4 regions of the Colwellia sp. SU-HH01217 genome follow, and region 3 is predicted to be linked to each of the others. Evidence: predicted binding sites of a transcription regulator. Region 3 holds the regulator's gene; each other region holds the start of a gene.
The links. The regulator FNR, encoded in region 3, switches genes on or off when oxygen is low (the NO sensors DNR and NnrR bind a similar motif). The targets are predictions, from matches to a motif close to TTGATCTAGATCAA.
Positions count from the first base shown of each region.

Region 1 (7,590 bases), 110 kb from region 3:
AAATTCCGAGCAAGATCAACTGATAGAAGTCCTTCCTGCTTTTTAACTCCAACGCCTTTATTGCATAAGCAAAAGACAATAAATGCAACATAGCCACTAACAAGCCTAGTTGTTTCGCCACCAGTGCAATTGATAAACAGCCACTCAGAGCAAATACAGTCACTAACCAAGGTTTGCTTATCTTACTGACAAGCTTATTTTTATTTATCAGCAATAACCGCCAAACCAATGCAATAACAATAAAGCTATTCATCCACAAAGTAAGCTCTGAACTTACCAGTATCAGGTTAAGTGTTTGACAACATAATAATAACCAAGTCGTTGTCGTTGCTAACGTAAATGTCTGCTTATTTACTACTTTATTGACTTTTGTGGATGCTTTATTTTTAAACATAACGATTAACTATATTGAGCCAGCGCAATTAAACACTGTTGTTGATGGCGGCTCCCCTGCGAAGGTGATATTTTTATGGTGCCTAAATCAATACCATAATCATTGCCTGCTCGGTCATACTCTAAAATTAAAAAGCACATGATTTCCAATTTAACTTCAAGGGCCGTACTCGGCATATTGGCTAAAATAAGCCAACAAGGTTGACCTTGATTGTCTTGATAATGCTTTGTTAATTTACCTTGTCCTTTCGCATATTGTTTCCAAGCAATACGAGACAAAGGCTCTCCTTCTTTATAGTTTTTTAGCTCGTAAAAATCATCATTCCCTTCATTTACTGTTTGTTTATTCAATAGAATATCTTCTGATAGCTCTTCATTTGTCTCAGTGGAAAAATAAGACGATAAAGGAACTGTCACCTGTTTAGGGTGAGGATAAGCAATCGCTTTAAAATCGAAATCCAAATGTGTCCATGTGGTAAACAAACCAAAGCAATACTCACTAGATATTTTTAGCCTACCGGGTGATAAATATCCTCGTTTGTCAGCGAAAAAAGGAATGTTAACGCTTAAATCGTGATCAGATAACTCTGCTATATGCTCTGAAGTTAAGTCGGTTATTGTTAATTGGTTTTTATTTTTAGTCGCAAACGATAAGTTCAAGGCATATCGTTGATAGCTATCAATACGTTTAGTTTGCGTGACAGATGCTGCAGAAATTACTAGAGGAAAATAAATTAACTGCTGAGAATAACCATAGCTAGGCTTGGTGGTACTAACCTTTATTGTTAAACCTGATAAATTATAAAAACTTTTCAGCATTGCACTAACAAATAAACTTGCTAAAACATAACTTAACAACATAATGATATTATTTTGATAGTTAGTGGCTAATAAAAACAGAATCAATACAAAAAACAAATAGCTAAACCCGAAAGCGCTCGGAAAAATAAAGATATTTTTATTACTTAGGGTATGGTGAGTCGCAGAAGGGATCCTTTTACTTAACCACCGATTAAATCGCCTAGAAAAATAAGCGCTAAAGCGGTTAATTAATGCGTTATTCATTGACCTGCCCATTATTTTTACACCAAACGCTCATTAATATTTAAAGAGGCTTTACAGCATCAACCTGCTGCAATATTTGACTAGCAATAGTATTTTTCATGCCTTGATTACCCTGAGCAATAGGTTGAGTGGCATCATTTAAAGCATTGTCAGTGTAGTCATGCTCAAAACTCTCCCCTCCAACTTCCATACGATGCAAACAGACAGCAGAAAACACCTTTTGCACATCATTAGGTAGTACAAAATCTCGCCCATCAATATAAGCCCAAGCTTTAGCCGCGTTTAAAAGAGCTTTACCTGCGCGTGGCGATAATGCTCTTGCGTTGATATCGCGTTCACGACTTTTATGACACAAGGCAATAACATACTCAAGAATACTCTCTGATGTTGTAACTTGGCTCACCTCATCTTGCATCGCCATTAATTGCTCAGTATTAATACTCGCTTCAAGCGTCATGTATTGGTTATGGCTACCTTCGCTTAACAATATTCTCTTTTCTGCTTCTACATTAGGGAAGCCAAGAGAAATTCGCATCATAAATCTATCTAACTGAGACTCAGGCAAAGGATAAGTGCCGGCATGAAATAAAGGGTTTTGTGTCGCAATGACAAAAAATGGCTGTGGTAAGGCGTAGGTCTTACCATCAATGCTAACTTGTTTTTCTTCCATTGCTTCTAATAGTGCGCTTTGTGTTTTAGGACTCGCTCTATTTATTTCATCAGCTAACACAACTTGATTAAAAATAGCCCCTTGATGGAGTTCAAAGCTTTTTGTTTCACTATTATAAATAGAAACACCAATGACATCTGCGGGTAATAAATCACTAGTAAATTGTGTCCGTTGGTAGCTTAAGCCTAAAGTTTTTGCTAACACTTGAGCTAAAGTGGTTTTACCCATACCTGGTAAGTCTTCAATTAAAATATGCCCTTTGGCTAAAATACAGGCTAAAGACAGCTTAATTTCATCAGATTTACCTAAAACAACCGAGCCTACTTGTGCCAGAATGTTTGCCACCAAGTTCTGCATATACTTTTCCTTACCCTTAAAAATGATTTTAACGATAAAGAGTATACCCACTTAGCTTTTTAATTACTGCGTTTTGAGTGATTAAAAGTCGTTTATCGAGGTAAATAAAAAACCATCACTAAACAAAATAGTGCAATTAAGATAAACGATTTTATAAAAAAACTACGTTTATCTTTTTTATTCTCTGGATGTTTTTTTGCTAAGGGCATGCCACAGTGTGTACAACTTACTTGATCAGTCTCATTATTTGTTTGGCAATATAAACAAGGAATTAATTCATGTTTCATAAATATACAGTCCTTAGCTTGAGGTTAATTGATGATAAAGTTGTGGTAAACGCTTAGGTAATTGAGTGGGTTTTAATATTACGGTATAACCATCATTACCAAAAAGGTAAGGCAAATAATCCTGCGCTTCTTGGTCAATCGTAATACAAAAAGGTTTAATACCTAATTTGTGTGCTTCCATAATCGCATGACGCGTATCTTCAATGCCAAACCGTCCTTCATAATGATCAATGTCGTTGGGTTTACCATCGGTTAAAATAAGCATTAATCTCTGCGTTGATTTTTGCTCAACAAGTATTTTAGTTGATTGACGAATTGCAGCGCCCATACGTGTATAAAAGCCAGGTCGAATTGCTTGTATTCGGCCTCTAACATGATCGTCATACTTTTCATTAAAGTTTTTCAATAAGGTAAAACGCACATTTGAGCGCTTTACTGACGAGAAACCGTACATAGCAAAGTTGTCTCCAACCGTTTGTAATGCTTCACCAAATAGCAACATACTTTCTTTAACCACATCAATCACTCTTGCTTTATCATCTAAATGAGCATCGGTTGACATCGACAAATCAGCTAGAAGTAAACAAGACAAATCTCGATTGTTACCCCGATAAGATTGATATAATCCCTTTTGAGGTGTTGAGTTAATTTGGCTTTGTACATGAAAATCTAACCAAGCATTTAAGTCGAGCTCTTCACCTTGCGTTTGCGCTTTTAACCAATATTTAACGCTTCGCAGTTGTTCAAATTGTGCTTGAATCGATTTCGCTGTTTTTTGTAAATTTATTGGTAACTTTTTCGCACTAGCGTCTCTGGGTAACATTGCTTGAAGTAAACAGCGATCATCTTCTAACTGCTGGTTTTTGTAATTCCATTCAGGCAACTTAATGCCATTTCCTAGCGGAATATCATCTTCAGCACTTGAAGGTAAATCAAGATCTACCTTAATACTTGCGCTTTTTTGATCTTGTTGTTTGGCGAGGGTAATTTTATCTAAGTCTTCAATAGTACGTTGATTATCGTCATCATCATCTTCACTGTCATCGCTACCTCGATCCATTTGGGCAAACTCGCTCCACGAAAACAAACTTTCTAAACGAAAAATCATCATACCTTCACGGCTATCTGGACTATCAACTCGTTCCGCTTTTTTCCTACTTGAGGCTATTTTTTCTTTCTTTTGGCTATTTTTGGCCTCATTTTCGCCCTCTTGTTGCTCTATATATTCTGGTATCAATAAAGGATCTACATGAGCAGAAGGATATAACCATAAATAAACGGCTTTGGGCGCATAATTAACCACGGGAAAATCGCTCACAGTCCCTGGTTTTAAAATGGCTTGAACAATACAGTTCTCCATAGCTTGCTCCGCTAAAGGAAGTTTATCAATATTTGGCCGAGTTAGAATAAACGCTTGAGCTAAACGTTGATAGCGAGAGGCTAAATTGGGGTATAACTTTAATACGTTAGCGACTAACTCTTGATTATCTCGTGCCCAGTGACTAAATCGTCCTGAATGCTGAGCAGCTAACACTGCTAACCAAATATATAAATCTCTATTAAGAGATTGTTTAGGAAAAACAGCTATAGATTCAGGTAATCTCAGACTTTCCTCATCTTGCCATGCCAAACTAATTTGTTGATTTTCACCTGACAGTTTTTGTAAAAAGCTACGCCTAACTACATAATCACGACGTGTTGCCGCTTCAACACGTTTCACCACATCGCCACCGAGTGCGCGAAAAACTACACCGACAGATTGACTTATATCAGAAAAATTGACCCTAGCATCTGGATAATCAGTACTTGCTCGACGAGTAATATACTTATGCCAAAGACCGCCAACCCATTCTTCCATAAATTTTACTCATTTTGATAAATACGCATTAAAGGCATATTAACAATATATTTATTAGAAGTTGTGATTTGTATCAAGCAATAATAGCTTTCTATTAAAATGGCTTAATGAACTACCTTCCATAAACCGTCTTTTTCTTGGCACATTAACTCATTCAATTCTTCATTATCATCATGAAAATAATTTAAAAAAGTCAGGTTATGGCAAACCTTGTTACTTATATTTTGCGCGGCACCTTTTACAATAGTGCCATGATTACCACTGTCATGATTATTCCACGCTGACTCTGTTTGGCTATTACCATTAAGTAATGCCACCGTTTTTTCTTGCATTAAACTAACATCTAAAGCGGTTAATACTTTGGCTGATCGAGAGTTTTTATCAACAATGCCAGTTAATCCTGAAATAACATCAAATGGCAGCGTTAATGCCCCTTTTAAAATGCCAACAAAAACACCACTACTGGCTTCTTTTCCGATAGTTTTAGCATCGGTAACAATATTTTCTGCGCGCGTTAAATACACAGGAATATCTTCACGAGAATATTTAATTTGTTCTATATAGGCTTGAGATTGAGGCCGCCACTTTGCAACTTCTTGTGTGGTATTGTTTGTTGCTTCTACCACATGATCCACTCGGGTTAAAACTTGCGGCAGTTGTTGCTGTAATTCTGTAATTTGACCTTCTATAACAGTAATATGTGAAAGTAAATCAGGTAAGTGCTTGGCATACTGTTCGCTCTGCTTGATAGCATCATTAACGGTAATTCGCGATAATGCCACTTGCTCGATAATAGGTGGTAACTGTTGTTCAACAAGGTTTCTCACTAATGCCACTTCGTTAACAACCCCATCAACTTGCAAGTTAATTAAATCGACCTTATCAAGAATACTGGGAATTTGCGGGGTTATTTTATCAACGGTCACATTGGTTTTATCTATAATTTTAATGATATTAGGTATTTCATTTGCCACTTTTACTATGGAAAAGGCTAAATAGGCAATTGCTACAGCCAATAAAGTTTGTGAGATTGAAAAACGTGTCATAAAAGTCCTTTATCGTCAGTGAGTAATTTAAGGTGAAAGTTGAGTAACTTGGGTAATTTCTACTTCATTAAGCTCTGCATAAAACTTAGGATAAGACCAACCGTACCCCCAACGAAAACTAGTCGGTAAATAAGGTGTCCCTCCAACTCTTACTCCCATTAACATTAAAGCGGCAATTTTTGGTTCACCAACTTGGGCAACACAGGCTTTTAATGATTGATCTGCCGCTAACCGTTGTTGATAAGTGCCACCCTGCCAATAAGCCAGATCATGCGCAGTACAGCATGCTAACCAAAGTTCATTTTGTTGGTAAGTTCCGTCAGGGAACAAACTACAACCATCGGTAGTAAATGGTGACAGTGTTTTTTGCTCAAGGTTTATGTAATAAATACCAAGAATTAACACGAGTGATATTAACACAACCACCGCACGAAAAAGCCAAGCTTTAGACATTACTCTGCCTTTTGGAGGTGGAACAGTTCAGTGGTAAATTAGAGGTGTTTATCATTGTTTTCTTCCGATTCACGCTTTACTAATAAGAAAGTTAAATACATTTTAGTTGGCAATGAAAACACCAACCCAAAAGCAATACACATAGCACTAATAATAATGCCTGTGACACCTAAGCTTTCAATATAATCACTAAAATTATGGAAATAAATCCCTAATAATAATAAGAAAATACCCAAACCAATCGATATTTTTAACAGCTTAATCAATTTTTCATCGTTCATTAAAAGCCTCTTATTAAGTAACCTGATATGAGCTCGGCTTAACAAATATTTCTCTAGCAGCTATTTATTATTACTTTAGAGCTTATTTCAATGAATTAACAGCCATAAAAAAACCTGTGTCAAATCACTTGAAACAGGTTTTTAATTATTTCTGCTGTTAACTTAACTAACTAGTGAACAAAACCCTTTAAAAATAAAGGGTAGACGATCTAAAAGCTGGTAAATCATATTAACTAATGAAAAACTAATCGACTAACTGATACTCATTACGGAGTATGTCAATAATCTCAGCTTTAGGATTATCGCTGAGGGTAATTTTCTCACCGGTAATTTTTTGTGCAATATCAAGGTACGTTTTAGATACATTCATCAACACCGATTCAGGTAATTCGTTATCTCTTGCTAACGCTTCACGTTCTGGCATGCGTGATTTATTTAATAAAATATCAGGATCTGGGAAGTGATTAAGTAATAACTGGCGGAAACCTTCTTTTGAGTTTTCGACTACTTTACCTGCACGGTATTGTTCACCATCCCAAATACGAGAAGAGTCTGGTGTACCCACTTCATCCATATAAATAAGTTTATCGTTACCCGCTTTGTCTTTTACATAGCCAAATTCGAATTTAGTATCGACAAAAATTTGGTCAATCTTAGCAAGTTCACCGGAAATAACGTTAAAACCTTCAGTTAATAGTTTTTCATACAGGGTAATATCGTCAATAGAGGCAAAATTAAACGCTTGATAATTTTCTTCGATATTGTGACGAGTAATATTAACATCATCAACTGCAGGTACCCCTGGAATCCCCTCTAAAATACCTTTCGTTGAAGGTGTTTGTAATAGTTCGGTTAATTTAGCGTCTTTGCTGAGGCCTTCGCTTAATTTAATACCACAAAATTCTCTTTCACCATTTTCGTATGAACGCCACATTGAACCAGTGATATACTGACGACAAATCGCTTCGATCATAACTGGTTTTGCTTTTTGAACAATCCAAACAAACGGATGCGGAATATCTAGAATATGGCTATCAGCAAGTCCCTGCTCTTTAAATAATTTAAACCAATGATTAGAAATAGCATTAAGCGCTGCGCCTTTTCCTGGAACACCTTTGAGGCCTCCCTCACCTTGCCAAATACAATCAAAAGCAGAAATACGATCGCTAATGACCATAAT
Region 1 is NZ_BAAJLX010000003.1:265,868-273,457, forward strand. Features, by position in the region: gene AC27G3_RS06095 (transglutaminase TgpA family protein) at 1-394, opposite strand, end outside; gene AC27G3_RS06100 (DUF58 domain-containing protein) at 400-1,458, opposite strand; gene AC27G3_RS06105 (AAA family ATPase) at 1,499-2,485, opposite strand; gene AC27G3_RS06110 (DnrP protein) at 2,578-2,772, opposite strand; gene AC27G3_RS06115 (nitric oxide reductase activation protein NorD) at 2,786-4,630, opposite strand; gene AC27G3_RS06120 (hypothetical protein) at 4,735-5,676, opposite strand; gene AC27G3_RS06125 (hypothetical protein) at 5,704-6,129, opposite strand; gene AC27G3_RS06130 (hypothetical protein) at 6,168-6,410, opposite strand; gene AC27G3_RS06135 (phosphoribosylaminoimidazolesuccinocarboxamide synthase) at 6,655-7,590, opposite strand, start outside.
Region 1: the regulator FNR is predicted to act here: its motif matches at 4,694-4,707, upstream of AC27G3_RS06115 (nitric oxide reductase activation protein NorD).

Region 2 (7,590 bases), on a different contig from region 3:
TTAACGCTAATGATGAAGCATTATTTATCTTGAGAAAGACTATAAACATAAGCGCTAATAACATGCACTTTTTCTTCGCCAAGAATGTCTTTCCATGGTGGCATTACACCAGCTCGACCATTGCGAATAGAAGCTTCAATTGCTTTTTGTGAACCACCATATAACCAAATGTTATCGGTTAAGTTTGGTGCACCCATAGGTGTTCCCATTGCTAGGCTACCTTGTCCGTCAGGACCATGACAACCAGCACAAATGGCAAACTTAGCTTTACCAGCTTCGGCAAGATCTGGGTTTACAGAGCGACCACTTAAACTAATTACATATGCGGCTACTTCCTTAATGCCTTGTTCACCGCCAATTGAAGGGCCCCAAGCCATCATGCCTGTGGCCTTACGACCATTTAAGATGGTTTCTTTAATCGCTTCAGGTGAACCGCCATATAACCAATCTTTATCTGCTAGGTTAGGGAAGCCAGTTGTGCCTCGAGCATCAGAGCCGTGACACTGTGAACAGTTATGTAAAAATAAGCGTTGACCTACTTTTATTGCTTCTTCGTCTGCTGCTAAGTCTTCAATACTACGAGCAGCGTAAGCGTTAAAAATAGGTGCATACTTTTCATCTGCATCTCTTACTTCACGGTCATATTGTACTAAGATATGAGAACCTTCTTTCAAATTCTCAGCTGTTTTAGCTTTTGACTCTTCAAGATTTAAGATGCCTTGGTTAGAGCTTTTCCAACCTAGTAAGCCATCCCAACTGCCTAAACCGTATAGTGCTAAATAACCGAATGCCCAAATGATGGTTAACAAGAAAAACGTACTCCACCATTTTGGTAGTGGGTTGTTTAACTCTTCAATGCCGTCAAAGGTGTGGCCCATAGACTCACCTTCTTCAACACCAGCAAAATTCTTTAAACACATGCGTAGTAGTAAAAAACAACCCACTAATGTGCCAAGGGTAAGAACCCAAATCCATATATTCCAGAAGCTAGACATTGTTATTAGTCTCCTGCTTGTTAATTTCTTTTTTATTATTTTTTACATCACTTTCATCAAAAATAGAGTTCGCAGCATCATCAAAATCTGATTTGCGTTTCTTATTATATGACCAAGCAACAATAATAATAAAAAGTGCCAATATTAGTAGGGCAAAAACCCCTCGAAGCGTACCGTAATCCATAGCCATTACTTAAGTGCGTGGCCAAGAGATTGTAAATAAGCGATAAGAGCATCCATTTCTGATTTGCCTGCAACCGCATCTTTGGCACCCGCTATTTCTTCAGCAGAATATAGTGGAATATTTTCACCATTTTCATCTTTATGACCGCGGTTTCTAGTAAGAAAATTAAATGTTTCCAATTTCTTACCGGTAATCTCGCCATCAAGCATGGTATCTTCAAGCCATTTAAACGAAGGCATATTTGACTCTGGTACAACTGCACGAGGGTCAATTAAATGTACACGATGCCAATCGTCACTATAACGACCACCAACACGAGCTAAGTCTGGGCCTGTACGTTTAGAACCCCATAAAAATGGATGCTCCCATACATGTTCACCCGCAACACTATAATGACCATAGCGTTCAGTTTCAGCTCTAAATGGACGAATCATCTGGCTGTGACATACGTGACAACCTTCACGAATATAAATATCGCGTCCTTCCATCTGCAGTGCCGTATAAGGTTTTAAGTTATCGACAGGGGTTTGTGTTTCTTTTTGGAAAAACAAAGGAGTAATTTCTACTAAGCCACCAATACTGATCGCCATAATGGAAAAAATAACAAACAAACCAATATTTTTTTCGACTTTTTCATGATTATTTTTCATAGTTTGCTCCTTAAGTTGCTTCAACTGCTTCAAGACTTCCGTCTTTCGCATTGATTGTTTTCATCATGTTGTAAATCATGATACCGAAGCCAGCAACTACTAAAACACCACCTAAGAAACGGATAATGTAGAATGGGTACGAAGCCGTTAAACTTTCCACAAAGCTATAAGTTAACGTACCATCAGTATTTACAGCACGCCACATTAATCCTTGCATAACACCTGAAATCCACATAGCTACGATATATAAAACGATACCAGCAGTGTGCATCCAAAAATGAATGTTAATTAAACGAATACTGTACATACGACCTTGATTAAACAAAACAGGAATTAAATGGTACATCGCACCAATTGATACCATAGCAACCCAACCAAGAGCACCTGAATGAACATGACCTACCGTCCAATCTGTATAATGAGAAAGCGCGTTTACCGATTTAATTGCCATCATTGGGCCTTCAAATGTCGACATACCATAGAAAGACAAAGAAACAATTAAGAAGCGTAAAATAGGATCGTGACGAAGTTTATGCCAAGCACCAGATAAGGTCATAATACCGTTGATCATACCACCCCAAGAAGGAAGGAATAATACAATAGACATTACCATACCAACAGTCTGTGCCCAATCAGGCAAAGCAGAGTAATGAAGGTGATGAGGACCCGCCCAAATATATAAAGAGATTAAAGCCCAAAAATGCACGATAGATAAGCGGTAAGAGTATACAGGACGTTCCGCTTGTTTAGGGACGAAGTAGTACATCATACCTAAGAAACCTGCTGTTAATAAGAAACCTACGGCATTATGTCCGTACCACCATTGCATCATGGCATCTACAGCACCAGAGTAAATAGAGTAAGATTTCATCATAGAAACAGGCACAGCCATGCTGTTACCAATATGTAAAACAGCAACGGTTAAAATAAAACCACCGAAGAACCAGTTAGCCACGTATATGTGAGACGTTTTACGCTTGAACAATGTGCCAAAAAATACTGTTGCATAAGATACCCAAACAACAGCAATTAAAATATCAATTGGCCATTCTAATTCTGCGTATTCTTTTGTGCTAGTGTATCCAAGCGGTAGCGAGATAATAGCAGCAAGAATAATAGCTTGCCATCCCCAAAAAGTGAATGCGACGAGCTTGCCACCATACAGTGCTGTTTTACATGTTCGCTGCACTACATAATAAGAAGTTGCAAATAAAGCGCTAGTACCAAATGCAAAAATTACTGCATTAGTATGAAGAGGTCTTAGACGGGAGTAGGTTAACCAAGGTGTTTCAAAGTTTAATGCTGGCCAAACGAGTTGAGCAGCAATAATAACACCTATAAGTGTACCAACGAATCCCCAGATTACCGTCATAACAGTAAATTGACGTACAACTTTATAGTTGTACTCTACTGCTGACGTATTACTTTGAGTCATGTTATGGATTCCGCAATTATAATTATTAACGTGGTTGGTTTAAATTAAAGCCAATCTTTAATATAAAATATTAAAGAACAGTAATATTTATAGACCATAATTGTCTTAATTACCTAGCTTGATAATAAACCATGCGTATAATAAGGGCTTAATGCGATAAAGTCATTAGTCAATTAGTGAAAACTTGATGTATTACAATAAAAAAATGACTGAAACTTGCTTTACATCAACTAAATTATTTTTTTTACTTAATTTAAGTACTTACTGTTATCATTATGCCTAAATTTTATACGACATTATTATTTACTTTCTTCTTCCTTATTGCCTGTAAACCAGATACCAATAATGTACCCACTTTGAAAACTGCCCAGTGCTTAGAAAGTCAGAGTAATTGCTTTATTGATACTCAGTTTGGCAGAGTTGCAGTCGCTTTTGATCAAGGAAAAATTTTAACAGAAGTCCCTTTTTCTATTTTTTTAACGCTTAAAGCTACTTCTGACTCAATAAACAATACCAGTTTAGATAATGAAGAAAAGACATTAACTGAAATTGCCAAGGTAGATGCCTATATGGAAGGTAAAGAAATGTTTATGGGGAAAGTCCCAGTGTTTTTTTCACCCGTTAATAAAGAGAATAACAATCAATTAACTCAGACTGACATGGTTGCTGAAACTATGTTAGGAAGTTGCTCTCAAGAGCAAATGGTGTGGCGCCTATGGTTAAAATTAACAATAAAAAAATCAACGGGCACCAGCAGTGAAACAGTACAAGAAACGTTTTTTATTGATTTTACCAGTACTCGGTTTTAATGTATGAAAAACCGAGTACTTATGGGGGATTTTAGTTGATTAATATTTACCCACAAGTTATGGCATCCAAGCATAACTAATTTTTGTGAAAAATGTTTTTTGTTCTTTCTCTAGTTGTGTCAGGAAGTCATCACGATAATTACTGTCAGAATAACCTAAGAAAAATACCGTTTGAGGATTAAGCTTGTAGGCGTAAATCAGCTGTGAAGATAAGTGTTTTTCTATATTTGAAACATTAACCATTGGGTTATTGTTAACATTCTCATCAACATCGCTATACACTAACGTTAATTTTAAATAACTATTGACGTTAAACTGATAAGAAACGCGAAGGTCTGTTAAATTCGCTTTATAAACATAACTGCCATCGGCATCTAGTTGGCTAAATGTGTGATACAAATCTATTTCTAAATGCTTAGAGGCATTCCATGTGATATTACCTATAATTTCTGTAATATTACCTAAACGGTCATTTTGATAATCAATTTCATCACCTAAAATAACCTCAATTGAAGCATAAGTGCTAATGAGGGGATCAAACTCACCAAAGAAATTCAATTGATTCTCTGTAAAACGAGTCGTGTTGCCATCAATAGCGTCAATCGTTTTATTATGTCGCAAGCCTACTTTTTCGGCATGTGTTAATTGTAAAGTAAACGCTGACAATAAAGGACCATCAATGCTAAAGCTGGAACTTAGGCTTCTAGCAATTAATTCATTATTGGTATTGTGTTGTATTTGCCATTGGCCAGAAATAGTGGCTTGAGACCAAAAACTACTATCATCCCCATAAAATAATCTATCAGCTGTTATATCGCTTTGAGTAAAATCAGCTTTTGGCATATAACCTAAATCAGCTCTGAAATCTTTACCTATATATTGCTGCTCGGCAGCTAACTCCCAATACTCAGATTGATGAGAAAAATCAAATTTGTAGGCTTGATCTGATAAGGTTTCCGGGGAAATCAAGTTATTTTCTTGGTAAGAAGAGTCACTACCAAGTGCTTGAAATAACATTGAATTAGAATCATCTATTCGGTATTTAGTATCGACCCCGTACACATAGTTATGATAACTATCAGCATTTCGTAATGTGGATATAGCTGCAACTGATAAATCATCATTGTAATCGTAACGATATCTTAAAGCAGTTGATAAACTCTTTTCATCTAAGCTCACTAGGTCTGAACCTAAATTTCCAGGGTTGATAAAAGTGGTTTGTGTATCATTTGCACTAAAGAAACCATAACTGTGTTTGCCTTCTTTGCCGGTTAACTTTGCGCCGTAATCAGGATCTGCAATATTTCGGGTATAAACAAGATTATAATTACTTGAGAAATACTCTGCGTTATCAAGAAAAAATGCCCGCTTTTCATCATAAAAAAGTGAGAAAGTTTTATTAATATTTAATTGTCCTGCGTCTGCTTCAACAGTCGAAAAATCAGGGTTTACTGTTAAGTTTAAAGACGTGTTTGGGTTAATTCCCCAGCGTAAATCAAGTCCGGCTTCAATGTCATTTTCGGTTTGCCAGTCAGCCTGATCGTTGTAAATATCTTTATGTTGATCACTCGTTGCAACAATAGCGGGTGTTAGTTGAAGGTTCTTGCCTGTTGTTGCATTTTTAAAGCCTGTAATTTCAGGGTATTGACACAACCAACAAGCGTTATCTCTATCTAACGCGACATGTGAAATTCGCAAACTAGTATTTCTAGGGTAAATTCTAAATAATTCCATTGCCCAGGTTTTACTTTTGTGATCTTCTTCAAAATTTAACACGCGGTAAGGAATGGCTATTTCAACTTGATACCCGTCATCGGTCATTTTACCAAACGATTGCCAAATTGCGTCCCATAAATCGTTAGCCTCACCCGTCATTTCGTTATAAATACCGTCATGTTGAACGCCTAATGGGTTAACGATAAATTCGTAATTTAAGCGACGGTTATTCTGGGTATCTAATTTTATTCCAACTAAATCATCACCCCATCTACTGTCTCGGTCGGCTAAAAAGCCTTTAATATTCTCAGGCTCAGGATCCGAAGCAATAAAAGCAATATAAATATATTCACCGTTTTCAATTATTTTTGCTTTGGTTTCAATTGGGCTAGGTAAATTATTCCAAGGGGAGTTAACAATATTCAGATCAATGGTTAAAGACTCTTGCCAAAGCGCATCAGTTAAATCGCCATCAATATCAGCTGATAACGAGGTGTAAGGAATATCAAGAGAGTTGAGCTTCAAGCTTTCTTCGGCAGAAACCGAACTAAGATTGAGGGAGAAAACTAGTGCAATCGTTAAAAAATTGCAACGGCTTAGCTTTCGCATAAAATGTCCATTTATTTATTATTAGCTAAAGGGGGATGACCTCTCTAGACTCTTTATTAAACAAATTGTTACAAAATTAATCACTTAACACAATATCTACAAGTATTTTTTTCTAGAATAGTCAAAATGAGTAGACATAAATTATTCGAAAAATTGAGCAATAAAAGGAAGAATATCGCGATGAAGTTATGCATAATAGTCATAACTTTTAGGTCTGCAATAAGCTTTTTAAATTATGCCATTTTCTCTTATTGATATGATAGCAGTCGCTGTGTTTTTCCTTTCTTGGACTGGTTATACTTGGTTTGCCCGTAAAAAAGCGAAAACAACCGACTGCATTGCACGAAGCATGCATCAATTTAGAATTAATTGGATGTATGAAGTAATGACACGGGATATTAGAGTTGGAGAGGCCGCTCTTATGGCTAATCTTGAAAGAAATATTGCATTCTTTGCATCAAGTACCTTGCTGATTATTGCAGGTATACTTGCTTTATTCGCGAAAGTTGAAACACTTGAGAGTGTCATTGCATCATTGCCTTATACCTCGGCCCCCGACCATTTTTTAATACAAATTAAGTTAAGTTTGTTAGCGTTTATTTTTGTCGTTTCATTTTTTCAATTTACTTGGTCTATGCGTCAATACGGTTTTTTAAATGTTATGGTAGGCGCCTCGCCGATTGATTTATCTGGACTCAATAAGCGTTTACGCAGCTACGCTTTGCAAATGGCTGTTGTTCAAGACCAAGCAGCACACTCGTACAATTATGGTTTGCGCTCATACTATTTTGCACTTGCTGCTATGTGTTGGTTTTTTCACCCTATACTCTTAATTTTAATGAGTATTTGGGTTGTTTATACTCTACATACTCGTGAATTTAATTCCAAAACAGTGAAAGCAATAACGGCAGGGCAAGCGCTACTTGTAGAAGAAAGAAAGAGTCGTTTCGGTGAAGAATAATAATAAAAACCTGAACAATAAGAACAACGATTATAAAAATTACAGTTTTAATGATTTTGATAAATACAATTGCTTAAAACTATCGGTAAGTGTTTACCTTATACTATTATTTGTATTACGCGGTTATCTGACATGGATTATGTCGGTCACTAATATGCGTGATCGTGTCTCTATTATTCAATTTGTTTACCCTGATACCTCGATGTTCTTTCTGAGTTTAATTTCAGGCTC
Region 2 is NZ_BAAJLX010000005.1:78,730-86,319, reverse strand. Features, by position in the region: gene ccoP (cytochrome-c oxidase, cbb3-type subunit III) at 21-995, opposite strand; gene AC27G3_RS08300 (cbb3-type cytochrome oxidase subunit 3) at 988-1,179, opposite strand; gene ccoO (cytochrome-c oxidase, cbb3-type subunit II) at 1,185-1,829, opposite strand; gene ccoN (cytochrome-c oxidase, cbb3-type subunit I) at 1,840-3,264, opposite strand; gene AC27G3_RS08285 (hypothetical protein) at 3,540-4,073, shown strand; gene AC27G3_RS08280 (carbohydrate binding family 9 domain-containing protein) at 4,131-6,398, opposite strand; gene AC27G3_RS08275 (DUF599 domain-containing protein) at 6,634-7,359, shown strand; gene AC27G3_RS08270 (DUF2919 family protein) at 7,349-7,590, shown strand, end outside.
Region 2: the regulator FNR is predicted to act here: its motif matches at 3,481-3,494, upstream of ccoN (cytochrome-c oxidase, cbb3-type subunit I).

Region 3 (7,590 bases):
TTTACTAATGAAGCGTATGAAGCCCAAGCTTATGATAAAAATCTAGCGTCGTGGGAAAAAGCTAAGACACAAAACCGTTTATCGTTATTTGCCCTAAATGGTGGGCAGGCACTGATAATCTCTGTATCGATGACTAGTATGTTAGCTTTAGCTGCCTATCAAGTTACTCATCAGCAAATGACTCTGGGAGATTTTGTCTTAATTAATGCCTTTATGATGCAACTTTTTATCCCATTGAATTTTTTAGGTTTTGTTTATCGTGAAATTAAAGGATCGCTAGCGAATATCGAAAATATGTTTGGTTTATTAGATAAAAAAGCCAAAGTTGAAGATACCCCTGGTGCCAAAGAATTAGCTATTAGCCATGGAGAAATAGCATTTAGCAATATTTCTTTTTCTTATCATCATGATCGGCCAATCATTAAAAATTTATCTTTTAATATACACGCCAAACAAAAAGTAGCGGTAGTAGGTGAAAGTGGTTCGGGTAAGTCGACACTGGTTAAATTATTATTTAGATTTTACGATGTCAACGACGGACAAATTTTAATTGATGGTCAACCTATTAAAGAAGTGACACAACATTCATTAAGAAAACACATAGGGATTGTGCCACAAGATACTGTGCTTTTTAATGATACACTTTTTGCTAATGTACATTACGGTAATCCAAATGCTAGTCAGGAAGAAGTCTATAAGGCAATAGAGTTAGCGCATTTATCTCATTTTATTGACTCTTTACCCGATGGTGTTAAAACACAAGTTGGAGAGCGTGGTTTAAAGCTTTCTGGCGGCGAAAAGCAACGTGTTGCTATTGCTAGAACTATTCTTAAGGATCCTGCTGTACTGGTTTTTGATGAGGCGACTTCATCTTTAGATAGCCATTCCGAGCAAGCTATTTTAAAAGCTATAAAAGAAGTTTCTAAGCACCGAACAAGCTTAGTTATTGCTCATCGGTTATCGACCATAATAGATGCGGATCATATTATTGTGATGAAAAATGGTGAAGTAGTTGAAGAGGGTAATCATCAACAGTTGCTTAATCAAAATGGTCATTATAAGAAAATGTGGTATCTACAACAGTAATACAATCGACATTGTAAATATAAATGTTAAGTTAATTTTATATACATAAAAGGCGAGATTCATGGCAAATGAAATAATTCAAACCAAGCAATGGTTAGAGCAAATTATTATTGGATTAAACTTTTGCCCGTTTGCTAAAAAAGAATTTGTTAACGACACTATTGATTATCATTTATCGGCGAAAGTTAAAATTGAACATGCCCTTGAGGAACTCATTAGTCAATGTGAGCAGCTAGTGAAAAACGATAAGATTGAAACTTGTTTAATTATTTATAAGGATGGTTTTAAAAGCTTCGAAAAGTATTTAGACCTTGTTGCCTATGCAGAAGAGTTATTGATTGACTCTGGTTATGAGGGCATTTTTCAGTTAGCTAGTTTCCACCCAGATTACTATTTTGATGGGGAAGATTATGATGATGTAGCTAATTTTACTAACCGATCACCATATCCTGTTCTGCACATTATTCGAGAAGAAAGTATGGCGCGGGTATTAAGTGTTTATAACCGACCAGAAGATATTCCTGATAATAATATTGCTCTTGCTCGTCAAAAGGGTAGTGATTTTTTTACTCAAATACTTCGAAAAATTAAAGACTAATTAATACTAACTATTACATTATTTGACATCTATTGTTGCCGGGATTTTGTACACTTTTTATTACTAAGCGTATGAAGAGTACTTCCCCAAATAATATGAGGTTAAATTATGAGCATAAGTTATCACGGTAAAAGGTATTACTTTGACTCTTTTGACAAATTATGGTGTTTTTACAGTCGTTTATTAAAATCTAAACACATGCAAAAATAGTCTGTCTTGATTTTTTATTCCTATAAAATAATTTATATCGGCTTAGCCAGTTAAGGATAAGTATTTTTGAACTGACTCAGTCTGATAGGTATAATGCTCTGATTATGTAATCTATTGAGATTATGATTTAAAAGAAGGGTTTTATTTTCGTGGAAAAGAAATCAGTTATACAAGTTGGTGGCAATATTGAGCGTGCGGTTAAAGGTGATTTCACCATTGATAGCCAAGCCATTTTAAAAGAAGCTTGGCAAAAAACGTTACAGTCTCGTTTATCTATAAACTTAGGTTTATTATTTATTCTGTCAATAGGAAGCATTGTTTCGTTTGTGGTGAGTGATAATTTAGGCGGAATTGAAGCTGTATTAGCTGATCCAAAATCAAGTATGATCCTCAATGTAATTGTCACCTTATTTATTTGGCCATTTTTAGCGGGTGTTGAAATGATGGGGGTGTTTCATGCTGTCGGCATGAAAACTCAGCCTAAGTTGGTGTTTTCATTTCTAAAAAGAGGAAGTTGGGTGGCACTTTGTGCTTTATTGTCTTCATTGTTTATCAGTATTGGCATACAGTTGTTTATTCTTCCCGGTATTTTTTTAGCCGTCGGTTTGTCGTTAGTTATTCCTTTAGTAGTTGAGAAAAAACTTTCACCGATTAAAGCGATCGTTTTATCAGTTCAATCACTACGCTTTAATTGGTTTAAAATTTTTTCAGTGTATGTAACACTTTTTTCAGCCTTAATAATCAGCTTACTACCTCTATTGTTTCTAGCGCAAACAAGTTTATCTGTTATTGGCGGCGTCATATTCTTTTTCAGCTTATCTTATCTCGCTCCACTTTATTATAATGCTAAAGGTGTTTTATATCGTGAGATCTTTGGTTTACAAATAATTGCTATTGATGGTGCTAATTTACCGCCATCGTCAAAAGCTGATGACACTTTTTCGGCTTAATAAACAAGGACTGTAATGCAAAAAAAACTATTTATAACGATTGTTTTAATCGCTTTAATTATAGGCTTAATCGCTCCATTTACTTTTCAAAAAATCGTGCAGGGAGATATACCAGTTGATGAAAAAACGTCAAAGGTAGTAAAAGCGCCTGTTGTTATCGAAAAGCCACTACATTCTGTAGAACTACCTAAGTTTTCGAAAATTGGTAATGTTAAACAAAAGAAACGCCAGTTTTTTAACTTTATCAGGCCATCAATTACTCATGAAAATCAATTAGTGTTATCTGCCAGAGGCCAAATAAAGACCTGGAGAGAGAAAGTAAGCCTTGAAGAGCCTTTATCTGAACAAGAACAAATGGATTTAGCGGCTTTAGTTAAACGCTACAAAGTGAATAAGCAATTTTCTTTATTACAACAATTAGATGAGTTACTTGTAAGAGTTGATATAGTTCCTGCTCCTTTAATTTTAGTGCAAGCGGCGAATGAATCAGCTTGGGGCACATCTAGATTTGCTAGAATTGGTTTAAATTTCTTTGGTATTTGGTGTTACCGAGAAGGTTGCGGTATGGTGCCTAATGGTCGTAATGAAGGGGCAAAACATGAAGTGGCAGCTTTTGACAGTGTCAATGAAGCCGTTAATCGCTATCTTTATAATATTAATACCAATAATGCTTATAGTGTATTTAGAGCAATTAGAACGCAATTAAGAGAGCAAGGGCAACCATTACAGGCAGAAGTACTGGCAACAGGGTTACTACCATATTCTGAGCGTGGTACCGATTACGTGTTAGAAATTTCTGAAATGTTAAGACATAATCAAGCGTACTTTGTAAAAAGTAAGCCTTAAACGATCCTTATTTGTACTTATGAGAGAAATTGGGTTTAAAGAATCAAATTTGTAAAAGTTCAGTCAGCAAGTGCATCACACATTAAATTTAATTGGGTTATCACTCATTAGCTGGCTGAATAATTTGCTGTAAGTTATCTACTTCACTTCAATAAAGTCTAATTGGTTTTCTTTTAACTTAGGATGAGTTTCAAGGGGTGTGTTGAATGATTCCTGATCAAAAGCAGTATCCCCTCCATCAATCATTTCATTGGTTATACCGTTAGCTGAATCAATATTTTTAAAATCAAATAATTGATTATCGCATAAATGTGAAGGTACTACGTTCCGAATAGCGGTAAACATAGATTCTATCCGACCAGGGAATTGATGTTGCCATTCATTTAGCATTTGCTTGATATTTTGTCTTTGTAAGTTAGGTTGCGAACCACATAAATTACAAGGAATAATTGGGAAGTGCTTTAAGGCAGCATATTGCACAAGTTCGGCTTCTTTACAAAAAGCTAATGGGCGAATAACGATGTGCTCACCATTATCCGAAACAAGCTTCGCAGGCATTGATTTGAGTTTGCCACCGTAGAACATATTCAACATTAAAGTTTCTATCATGTCATCACGGTGATGGCCTAAGGCAACTTTTGTTGCACCAATCTCTGTTGCCGCTTTATATAAGATCGCGCGACGTAATCTTGAACATAAACTACAAGTTGTTTTGCCATCTTCAATTTTATCTTTAACAATGGAGTAAGTGTTTTCTTCAACAATTTTAAATTCTACACCTTTTTGGCTTAGATATTCAGGCAAAACATGTTCAGGGAACCCTGGTTGTTTTTGATCTAAGTTAACAGCAACTATATCAAAGTTTATCGGAGCGGATTTTTTTAATAAAAGTAAAATTTCCAGTAACGCGTAACTATCTTTGCCGCCAGATAAACAGACCATAATTTTATCGCCATCTTCCACCATGTTATATTCAGCAATGGCTTGACCAACGTTACGTCGTAATTTTTTCTCTAATTTTTGTAATTGCGTTTGTTCAATTGATGAAAGCGGTTTTATTTGATTGGTCATGTTATTTACTTCGTTGTTTACTGAGTATTACTGAATGATTAACGAGACAATGTTCGTTTATAAGGTTTAATCGAGCGCATTATACCTTTAGAGTTTATCAAAGCGAAGTGCTTGCGTTAATTTGTGTGCATTATTGAAGAAATAAGGTAATGAGATATTTATATAAAAAAGAGAGTGACAAATAAAAACCGTGATTATTGTTTTTATTTGTCACGTTATTTTATTAGCTATTTTTCAAAAGGTGAAACATAACCTTCTGGTTTTAAGGCAAGAACATCACATTTTAATCTGTCAATGACATGTTCAGCGGTGTTACCGATTAATGCGGCTGAGATACCTGTACGCCCAATAGTGCCTAATACAACAAGTTCAGCATCCAATTGCTCTGATACAGATTCTATAACAGTTTCAGGTAAACCTTCTTGAACAAATGTGTGTTCTTTAGCGATATTATATTTTTTTGCATGTTCATCCATGGATTGTTGATGATGCTGCAGCATAGACTCGTTATATTCACTGGCATCAAATTCGGGGATTTCAATAGCAATATTAACAGGAGTGCCTGGGTAAGAATTAACTAAATGTACATTACCGTTAAGAATTTTAGCTATTCGGCGAGCAGTTGTTGTAATAATATTATTGAGAGACTGGTGCTCTTCTTCATCACTTCCCATATTAAGGGCAGCGACAATATTGCCATTTTCTGGCCAACTATGATCTTTAACTAATAATACTGGGCATGGACATTTACGTAATATATGCCAATCTGTTGGTGTAAAAATAACAGATTTAAGTTTGTCGTGTTGATGGGTGCCTTTGATTACCATATCATGTTTTTTAGCAATAACTTCTTCAATAATGGCTTCAAAAGGGCGGTTATGCCAAATAACCTTGTATTGAATATTAATACCTTGATGTGGCATATTTTTCGCTAAATCAGCTAGCCACTGTTCTCTATCCTTAATAACAGATTGACGCATAGCTTCACGCTCTTCACTAGAAAGCATTGTTGTCATTTCATATGAAAAATCAAAAATACTTAAAAAGGCGGTTAAAGTTGATTGCGTTTTACTGGCTAATTCAATTGCTCTTTTTAATGCCTTTTGATCGTCTGTTGTAGGGTCAATCACAACAAGAATATTTTGAAAATGGTCCATAATATGCCTCTTAAGGTTTTATCGATAAAGATATTATGCCGCAAGAAAATTGATTTTTAATTGTTTAAAATCAATTTATTGTGACTTAACTTCTTTATAGATTAGCATAGTACGAATTGGAGTGTTTGAGAAGTGCTTACTCAGCAACAGATTATGCTGAGTTTGTTTATTAAAGCTTAAGGGGTTAAAAACTGGCGGTATCGTCTAACTTTTTTGCATCTAAAATTTTAATTAATTTACCGTCAACATGAATAATTTGATTTTTATGGAAACGATTTAATAAGCGGCTAATAGTTTCTACAGTTAAGCCAATGTAATTGCCAATATCACTACGAGTCATCGTTAATCTAAATTCTTTTGAAGATAGCCCTCGAGCATGATAACGAGCACTTAATGCTGAAATAAAAGTAGCAACACGCTGTTCTGCATTTTTACGGTTGAGTAGTGTTAACATCTCTTGATCGGTGCGTATCTCATTGCTCATTAAACGTAATACCTGCTTCTTTAACTTCGGCATTGTATTAGATAATTCATCAAGATTTTCATAAGGAATTTCACATACCATAGCTGTTTCAAGTGCTTGAGCGAAACTTGGATGTTCATTGCTAGCAATGGCGTCAAAACCAAGTAAGTCACCGGCTAAATGAAAACCTGTAATTTGCTCTTCACCTTCGGCATTAACAGTATATGTTTTGAATGTACCTGAACGAATAGCAAATAAAGAGTTCATTTCTTGACCGTCATGGAAAAGCTTGTCACCTTTATGGATCGGGCGCTTACGATCGATAATATTATCTAAGGACGTGAGTTCTTGATCATTTAATGAAAATGGTAAGCATAATTCGCTAATACTGCAATTTTGGCAATGAATATGATTTTGATCTGGAGAGTGCTTTTGATGCATAACTTGATATATCCCTAAATTAATCCCTAAGGAGAACAACTATATGGGATTTTATTAGAACATGAGTTGGTATGCAACCACTATAGAGTATAAGCCATAGACTATAATCGCCAAAGCCATCGTTTTTCTAAACATGACATTTTTTAATATTGTTTTAATACTTAGAAGCCCATAAGACATGGTGATTAAGGCTGGGAGTGTACCTAAGCCAAAACTTGCCATTATCATAGCGCCTGATACGGCGCTACCACTGGCTAATGACCAAGTTAAAGTAGAATAAACTAACCCACAAGGTAGCCATCCCCAAATAACGCCTAAGCCTAATGCTTTACTTGGGCTGTCTACGGGGATTACTTTCTTACTCAGTGGTGAGATAAATTGCCATAATGTTTTGCCAATACTTTCTATTCTGCCCAAAATCATTAACCATTGTCCTAGGTATAAGCCAAGAAATACTAAAAAAACACCTGCAACTAATCGTAAGCCGGCAAGGGGCACACCAATGTTTTTGGCAGCCAACGAACCTGTATAACCTATTATAGCGCCTAACAACGCGTATGAGCTAATACGGCCAAGGTTATAACAAAGTACTAATATTAATTTTGAATAAACATTTTTTTTTGCTGATGCGCTTTTAAGCAAGTTATGTTGTAAACGACGATTTTGGCTTTGGTTTGTGACTATTTCATTTGGAAAGCTTGATGAGTTTTGAGCAATAGCAGATGTTAGCATGCTTGTAACTCCACCACACATACCTAAACAATGTCC
Region 3 is NZ_BAAJLX010000003.1:158,407-165,996, reverse strand. Features, by position in the region: gene AC27G3_RS05700 (ABCB family ABC transporter ATP-binding protein/permease) at 1-1,086, shown strand, start outside; gene AC27G3_RS05695 (DUF1415 domain-containing protein) at 1,148-1,684, shown strand; gene AC27G3_RS05690 (hypothetical protein) at 2,044-2,844, shown strand; gene AC27G3_RS05685 (glucosaminidase domain-containing protein) at 2,860-3,690, shown strand; gene ttcA (tRNA 2-thiocytidine(32) synthetase TtcA) at 3,829-4,761, opposite strand; gene uspE (universal stress protein UspE) at 4,989-5,918, opposite strand; gene fnr (fumarate/nitrate reduction transcriptional regulator Fnr) at 6,103-6,822, opposite strand; gene AC27G3_RS05665 (sulfite exporter TauE/SafE family protein) at 6,877-7,590, opposite strand, start outside.

Region 4 (7,590 bases), on a different contig from region 3:
GCGAATGCTAATTTAGATAAAGCAAAACAAGCCTTAGGTCCAGAAGGAAATAAAAATCCACGCATTCGCGCGGCAATGGCAAAATTAAAAAAAGCACAGCTTGATTTAAGCCGAACTCAAATCGTAGCTCCAGGAAAAGGAGGAATTACCAACCTTCAAATTGATACTGGGTATTTTTCGAATGCTGGTGCACCGGCCATGACATTTGTTGAATATGGTAATGTGTGGATACAAGTGAATTTACGTGAAAATAATTTGGCAAACCTAGCCGTTGGTAATGCTGTTGATATTTCATTAGACGTGAATCCAGGGACTATTTATAAAGGTAAAATTAGTACAATAGGTTTTGCGGTAGAAACCTCGAAAACTGGCGCAATTGGTGGCTTAGCTAATGTAGAAAAATCAACAGGCTGGCTTCGTGATGCGCAGCGTTTTCCTGTAATGATCACTTTTGATGATGACTCTGCAAAAGGAATGTTGCGTTTGGGGGGACAGGCTGATGTGCAGGTATATACTGGTGATAACTGGTTTGTTAATTCAATGGGTTGGATTTGGATAAGAGTACTTAGCGTACTGTCTTATGTTTACTAGCTCTCATTTATGCCCTGACTGGCTGAGCAAAATATTTGCAAGTGCTACGCATATGCGCACGCTGCGCTTTGCTTTGGGTGTAACGTTATCTTGTGCGCTAGCTTATGGAATAGATTGGCCGTTAGCGTTTTTAATGCCTATTTTTACTGCATTAATTTTAGCAATGCCTTTACCCAAGCCATCAGTTAGGGCTAGCCTCAACAATATGTTAAGCACGCTTAAGGCTTTTGCTGTAGGGCTTGGTTTTTCATTATTTTTTTTACAGTTTCCTATTGCTTATCTGTTGTTACTTGCCGTTGTTTTATTCCACCTTTATTATTATTTAAATCGTGGTGGTTCATTTTGGTTTACCTTAATGTCAATAATCGCTATTTTGGTATTACCTATGATTGCCAACAGCCATGAGGGACTAGCCATTAGTTTTTCAATGGGTTTTGTTTATTCAAGTTGGCTAACGATCGCTATGCTTTGGATTGCTCACTATGTATTCCCTGATCCAAGTTTTACTCACTTCCCTGTTAAACCTAAATACAATAATAACTATTCAAATGTTGCCGCGAAACGTGCTTTAAAAAGTACCCTAGTTGTTTTTCCTATTGCTGCATTGTTCATTACTTACGGGCTCAGTGATTATTTGTTAATTATGACTTTTTCAGCAATATTTACGCTAAAACCTGACTTAAGCGAGGGAAAGGCTGCGGGGAAAAACTCATTGTTTTCGACTTTACTTGGAGGGTTGTTTGCCTGGTGTTTTTATTGGCTAATTGTCGCTGTACCTTTATTTCATTTTTACTTGTTATTGCTTTTTGTCACGAGTTTATATTTCGGTCAGAAAGTTTTTGTCGGAAATAACCTGTCAAAGTATTACAGCTCAGGCTTTATTGCTTTGTTGATTATTATTAACAGTAGCATGTCGGTTGATGCTAACTTTAATGCTATTTTTATTCAGCGTATTTTACTCATATCGGGCGCTATTGTTTATATTGTGTTTGCATTAAGATTTTTGGAACGCTACTTTTTTAAGTCACCTTAAGTATACTCTAATGGCTAATTATTGAGGGATTAACCATGCATTTTGATAAATTTAGCGAATAACTGCTCTTCACTTTCTCCATAGTTTTTATCGGGTTTAATACAATCTATGGGACAAACACTCACACAGGTAGGTTTATCATAATGACCGATACACTCTGTGCATTTATCAGCATTAATTTCATATATTTCAGCACCTAAAGTAATCGCTTGATTAGGACACTCTGGATCGCACATATCGCAATTTATACAAGAGTTTAAGATTGTTAATGCCATTATATACCGTTGCCTATCAGGCTTATATTTACTTTAGATTGTTCAATTTGTTTTAAATCTGCTCAGATTAACTCGATTTAAAGGGTTGACGAGTATTTGTGTCATCATCAAGAAAACGCATAAGAATGCCATAAGTTAAATCTAATTGTGTGGCTAATGAAATACTCACTTGGTGACCAGAGCCCTTAGCATCAAGAATAACATCGCCTTTTGTGGACTCCATGTGTGTTAACGTAAAGGTTATATTGCCCTTGGGAGTCATCAGCTCTAATTCATCACCAACTAAAAATTTATTTTTAACGTCAATATCGACTAAACCATTGTTATTATTTCGACCAATCACTTCACCAACAAATTGTTGAGAGTTACTTTTAGAATAACCGTATTCATAATTTTGAGTGTCACTATGTCGATGACGCTGTAAAAAACCAGAAGTGTAACCTCTATGCGCTAAATGTGTTAAGTCAGCACTATGTTTTGGGTTAAATGGTTTTTCATTGATAGCATCAACAATAGCTTGGTGATAAATTTGTGCGGTTCGTGCGCAATAGTAAAAGGATTTTGTCCGGCCTTCAATTTTTAGCGAATGGATACCCATTTTTATCAATCGCTCAACATGCTCTACAGCTCGAAGATCTTTTGAATTCATAATATAAGTACCATGTTCATCTTCATAAGCAGGCATGTACTCACCTGGTCTACCTTCTTCTTGTAGTAGTACTACCTCATCAATGAGATCTTCTGTTGGTAAAACAAGGTCGGTCTCAGGAGTCATTACTACTGGAGGCTCAGCGGCGATGATGTCACCACTTTCTGTTTCTTTTGCCGCATGAATATCATATTTCCAACGACATGAATTGGTGCAAGTTCCTTGGTTAGGATCACGCTTATTGATATAGCCAGACAGCAAGCAACGCCCAGAATATGCCATGCATAATGCGCCATGAACAAATACTTCTAATTCAATATCAGGGCAGTGAAAGCGTATGTCTTCAATTTCATCTAATGATAATTCTCTTGAAAGAATTACTCGCTCTATACCTTGTTTTTGCCAAAACTGTACCGTTGCCCAGTTTACGGCATTAGCTTGGACTGATAAGTGAATTGGCATGTCAGGAAAGTTTTCCCTTACCATCATGATCAACCCAGGATCTGACATGATTAATGCATCGGGTTTCATCGCAATAACAGGTGTTATATCTTTAATAAAGGTATTAATTTTTCCATTATGTGGTGCAATATTGTTTACCACATAGAATTTCTTACCACGAAGGTGGGCCTCTTCAATACCTTTTGCTAGATTCTCTAATGTAAATTCATTATTACGAACTCTTAAAGAGTAACGAGGTTGCCCTGCATATACCGCATCTGCGCCATAGGCAAAGGCGTAACGCATGTTTTTCAAACTTCCTGCGGGTGATAGTAGCTCAGGTTTATACATAATGGTTGCTGTAACAGAATTAACAATGTTGGTTAGTATAAAAATATGGAGAGTGTTGGGGAAATTTTTTGCGCGCTATCTAGTCAAAACATCGAGCTTTGTTGATTTATATCAATTGAAGAGAGTTTTTCAACGCACAGAAGAAAAATTCGTGAATGTATAAAGAAATAAAGCACTAATTTTATTGGCTTAGTTCACTAGTTATGTGCTACTTTTTAAAGAGTATTTAAGGATAACAAGGTAAATTACATGGCCACAGAAAATGCGTTATACACTATTTTACTCGAAAAAATAAAACAAGACGCTTTAGTACTTCCAACATTACCCAAAATTGCTTTACAAGTAAGAACCGCTGCTGATGATCCTGATGTAAATTTAAGCCAGATGGCAGAGATAATTAGCCACGATGCTGCACTTTCGTTAGGTATGCTTAAAGTATCAAATAGCGCCTTATTAGGTCGTTCTATAAAGGTTGAATCAGTGCATCAAGCCGTGACACGCATTGGCTTAAGACAAATTAAAAGTATTGCCACAGCGATGGCTATTGAACAAGTTTTTGTTTCTGAAAACGAAATCGTTTCGATGTATTTGAAAAAAACATGGGAAAAAACGATTAATGTCGCCTCGGTTGCCATTAGTTTAATTACGTTTTATTTACGAGATAACAAACATAGTCATTTAACGTTAGACACCTTAACTCTTGCGGCTTTAGTACATAATGTCGGGGTGTTACCCATATTAACTGAAGCTGAAAATCACCCTGATATTTTTGCTAATCCAACATTTTTGCAACAAGCAATTGGTAAACTCTCGTCTAAGATAAGTGCAGCAGTAACTTATGCTTGGGGGTTTTCAGATGAGTTTATTGAAATTGTCGAAAGTTGGAGTGATTTAACCGTTTTACCTCAAGATGTGCATTATTTAGATTTTATCCGTGCAGGGGCTATTTATCATGGTGTATTTAAAAATGAAAATACCCGAGGAGTACTTTTAAATAACTATGTTAATAAAGGTATTATGCCGGATGAAAATTTCATGCAAAGTGAGGATTTTGTTGAGATGGTTGCTAATGTTAAAGCAATGTTTACTTAAATATCTTGAAACTTTGTAGATAAATAAAACGCGAATGCATGTTTAGCACTCGCGTTTTATTTTAATGGTATATTGATAAATTAATCTTTATCTAAATAGCTTTCCGTGGTTAAGCTAAATTCAGCTAACAAGGCTGTAATAAAGCGATTAAGTTCTCCTGCCATTAAGATAAAGTCGGCATCTAAACGCGCCACTACATCATCACTGTCGATATCTTCATTTTGATCTTGTATTACATCAAAAAACTTCAAACGCTTAACTGCTAAGTCGTCACATAAAATAAATGAAAGTGATTCATCCCATTCAAGCGCTAATTTTACAACATACTTGTCTGCGTCAAGGTGCGATTTTATTTCATCACTGCCTAAATCTTGGTTTTTAACTCGAACAACAGCACCGTCATCGCCTAGTGCGTTAAACTCAGCCTCCATACCTAGTTGAAATTGACCACCTAAATTGTGCTCAGTTAACCAGTCTGTCATGGTTTCATCTGGTGCAGTATCTGGTGTAAAACTGGTGACAGGCAATGTACCTAGGGCTTTTCTCAGTAAAGCTAAAAAGTCTTCTGCTTTACCGCGGCTACTAGTGTTAATAACGATCGTGTTGTTTTCAGGGCTAATAAAAGCTTGTGTATCACTAAAGCGTGAAAAAGCTCTTGGCAGTAGTTCAAAAATAATGTCTTCTTTAAATTGCTCTTTCTCTTTTTTAGTTGCTGAGCGGCTTTGTTCGTTTTCAAGTTGAGTAATTTTTGCTTCCAACATATCTTTAATTACTGGTGCTGGGAGAATCTTTTCTTCTTTACGAGCACACAATAAAAAGTTGCCACTTCCACCATGAACCGTAGTCTCACCATGTTTACCAAGTGCGTTCACCCAGCCAAAGTGTGATAATTCAGTTGAGCCACACGGAGTAAATAGGTGCTCAGATAAATGCGCTTCAAGTTCTTGTTCTGTCCATTTGAAAGGTTTGGTGAAGGCGAAAAAGTAAAGGTTTTTGAACCACATATATTGTATTCCTGTATCTTGAATTGTTAACTATATAACAGTTGGCATTTAGCTGACGGGAGTTAAGAATTGGCTATCATACATCAATTGCATGAAAAAATAATACAACAAAATGATTTCTCATAAATTATTTAAGTTTACCGCATTGAATCAAATTCTATAGTGTAACTTAAGCCTTCACCCACTTTACTTTGAGCGTTAATTTTACCATTAAGCGTATCGGTCACTAAGTCATGCACGATGTGCGTTCCAAGACCAGATCCGCCTTGAGTCGCTTTAGTAGTAAAGAAAGGTTCGTATAGTTTACTTAGTTGTTCTTCAGTTAATCCAACGCCATTATCTTGATATGCAATAATAAGTGTTTGATCGTGTAGCTTAATGGAAATGTCGATAACCCCTTGCTCAATGTTTTCAAAGCCATGAATTATCGAGTTTATAATTAAGTTTGTAAAAATTTGGGCGATTGCTCCTGCGTGCCCATAAATTTCTACGTCTTTAGCACAATCTATATTAATGATGTGATTAGCTTTTTTAAGTCGTGGCCTTAATGATTGAATTATTTCGTCAAGGTATTTCGCCATGTTTATCAGCCGTATTTTGTCACTGATTTGATCAACGGCAATTTGTTTATAACTGGTCATTAGATCAGAAGCACGGGTTAAATTATTGGTTAGTAATTCAATACTTTGCTGGGCATTATTTACAAAGTCATCAATAGATCGTTTGGTTACTTTCTGTTCTTCAATATCACTCGTTAAGTTAGTAAGTAAATCTGATAAGTAGCTAGTTGAGGTAATACTTACCCCTATTGGTGTATTAACTTCGTGTGAAACTTCAGCAGATAAGTTTCCTAAAGATGCCATTTTTTCAGATTCAAGTAAGCGTTTTTTGGCTTTATTTAACTCTAGTATTGAGCTTTTTAGTTCTTTATTTGTTTCGGTTAAGGTTTCTTCAGTTTTTTTACGACGAGCATTTTCTGCTTGAAGTTGAGTTTGTTGTTGTAGCAATTCTCTTTGTTGAACTTCCATATTAAGCATGGTTTTACTTAAGCTTGACGTTTTCTTTGCAACTTCTTGCTCTAAAATAAGGTTATGTTCATCTAACTTCTCATTACTTTTTTTAATTTCGTTTTGTGCAAGCGCAAGTTGTTCTTTGTGGGTGACTAATTCATCAATTAAATTATTATATGCGTCTTCGAGTACGTTAAGTTCATTCTTATTTTCGAACGTCGATCTCAATTCTGCGGAATGTATTTTGGAGGCTTCAGGATCTTCTGGATCAATTTGCTTTATTTGTTCTGTCAGTTCATTAAGTGGTTGAGTCAGTAACTTTTCAAAAGCTAAAGTGAACAAAAATATAAGAAATGCCGTTTTTAACATAGCATTACCTACCAAGAAATAAATGCCGACTTCTATGCGGTTAAAAATTTCTTGGTTACTCGATAATAAAGTAACTGTGCCGACACGGGTAGTGCGTCCTGAAAATTCAAAAATCAGAGGGAAAGTATGACCAAAAACCCCTTCAACTGATGAGCTAATCGTTAAATGCTCAGTTTGGTGGTTTTCATATTCTACATGTAGATCGTCTGCATCTACCACTGTACCTAGTTGCGCCACAACTTGTTTACTTTCATCGGTAATGCTAATACCTTTGATCATAGGGATTGCAACTAACCCTTCTGCAATATCAATGGCTTGTTGAGTATTAAGCTCCCAAACAGCACGGGTTAAACTACCGCTGAAGGTTTTTTCAAGAATCAGAAGCTCATTATTAATATGCGATTTTGTATTATAATATTCAGCAGCAATCTGAATACAAGTTACACTAAAGGTTAAGATGAAATAAAAAGAAAGGACACGCGTAAGTAGCTTACGTGAAATACTAGTCACTTTCATAGTGCAAGTCTTCTAATGGAGTTGTGAATTATATTATTCATCTTAAAAACAATTACCTATTAAACTTAACGTTTATATGACTTTAGTTTTATCAAAATTATAACTACCAGTTAAGCATAACAAGTTGAAACGGTAAATAAATAATCAACATGGAAGGTGAAAATGTCAAAATATATTCATAAATCTGTAAAAAAAATGTCTTTTGTCACAAAAGTGTCATAGTTAACTGGCACACTTTTGCAAAAATTAACCACTAGCC
Region 4 is NZ_BAAJLX010000006.1:177,704-185,293, forward strand. Features, by position in the region: gene AC27G3_RS09970 (HlyD family secretion protein) at 1-591, shown strand, start outside; gene AC27G3_RS09975 (DUF2955 domain-containing protein) at 581-1,624, shown strand; gene AC27G3_RS09980 (YfhL family 4Fe-4S dicluster ferredoxin) at 1,654-1,899, opposite strand; gene trhP (prephenate-dependent tRNA uridine(34) hydroxylase TrhP) at 1,967-3,340, opposite strand; gene AC27G3_RS09990 (HDOD domain-containing protein) at 3,590-4,432, shown strand; gene rdgC (recombination-associated protein RdgC) at 4,513-5,436, opposite strand; gene AC27G3_RS10000 (ATP-binding protein) at 5,574-7,331, opposite strand.
Region 4: the regulator FNR is predicted to act here: its motif matches at 3,442-3,455, upstream of trhP (prephenate-dependent tRNA uridine(34) hydroxylase TrhP).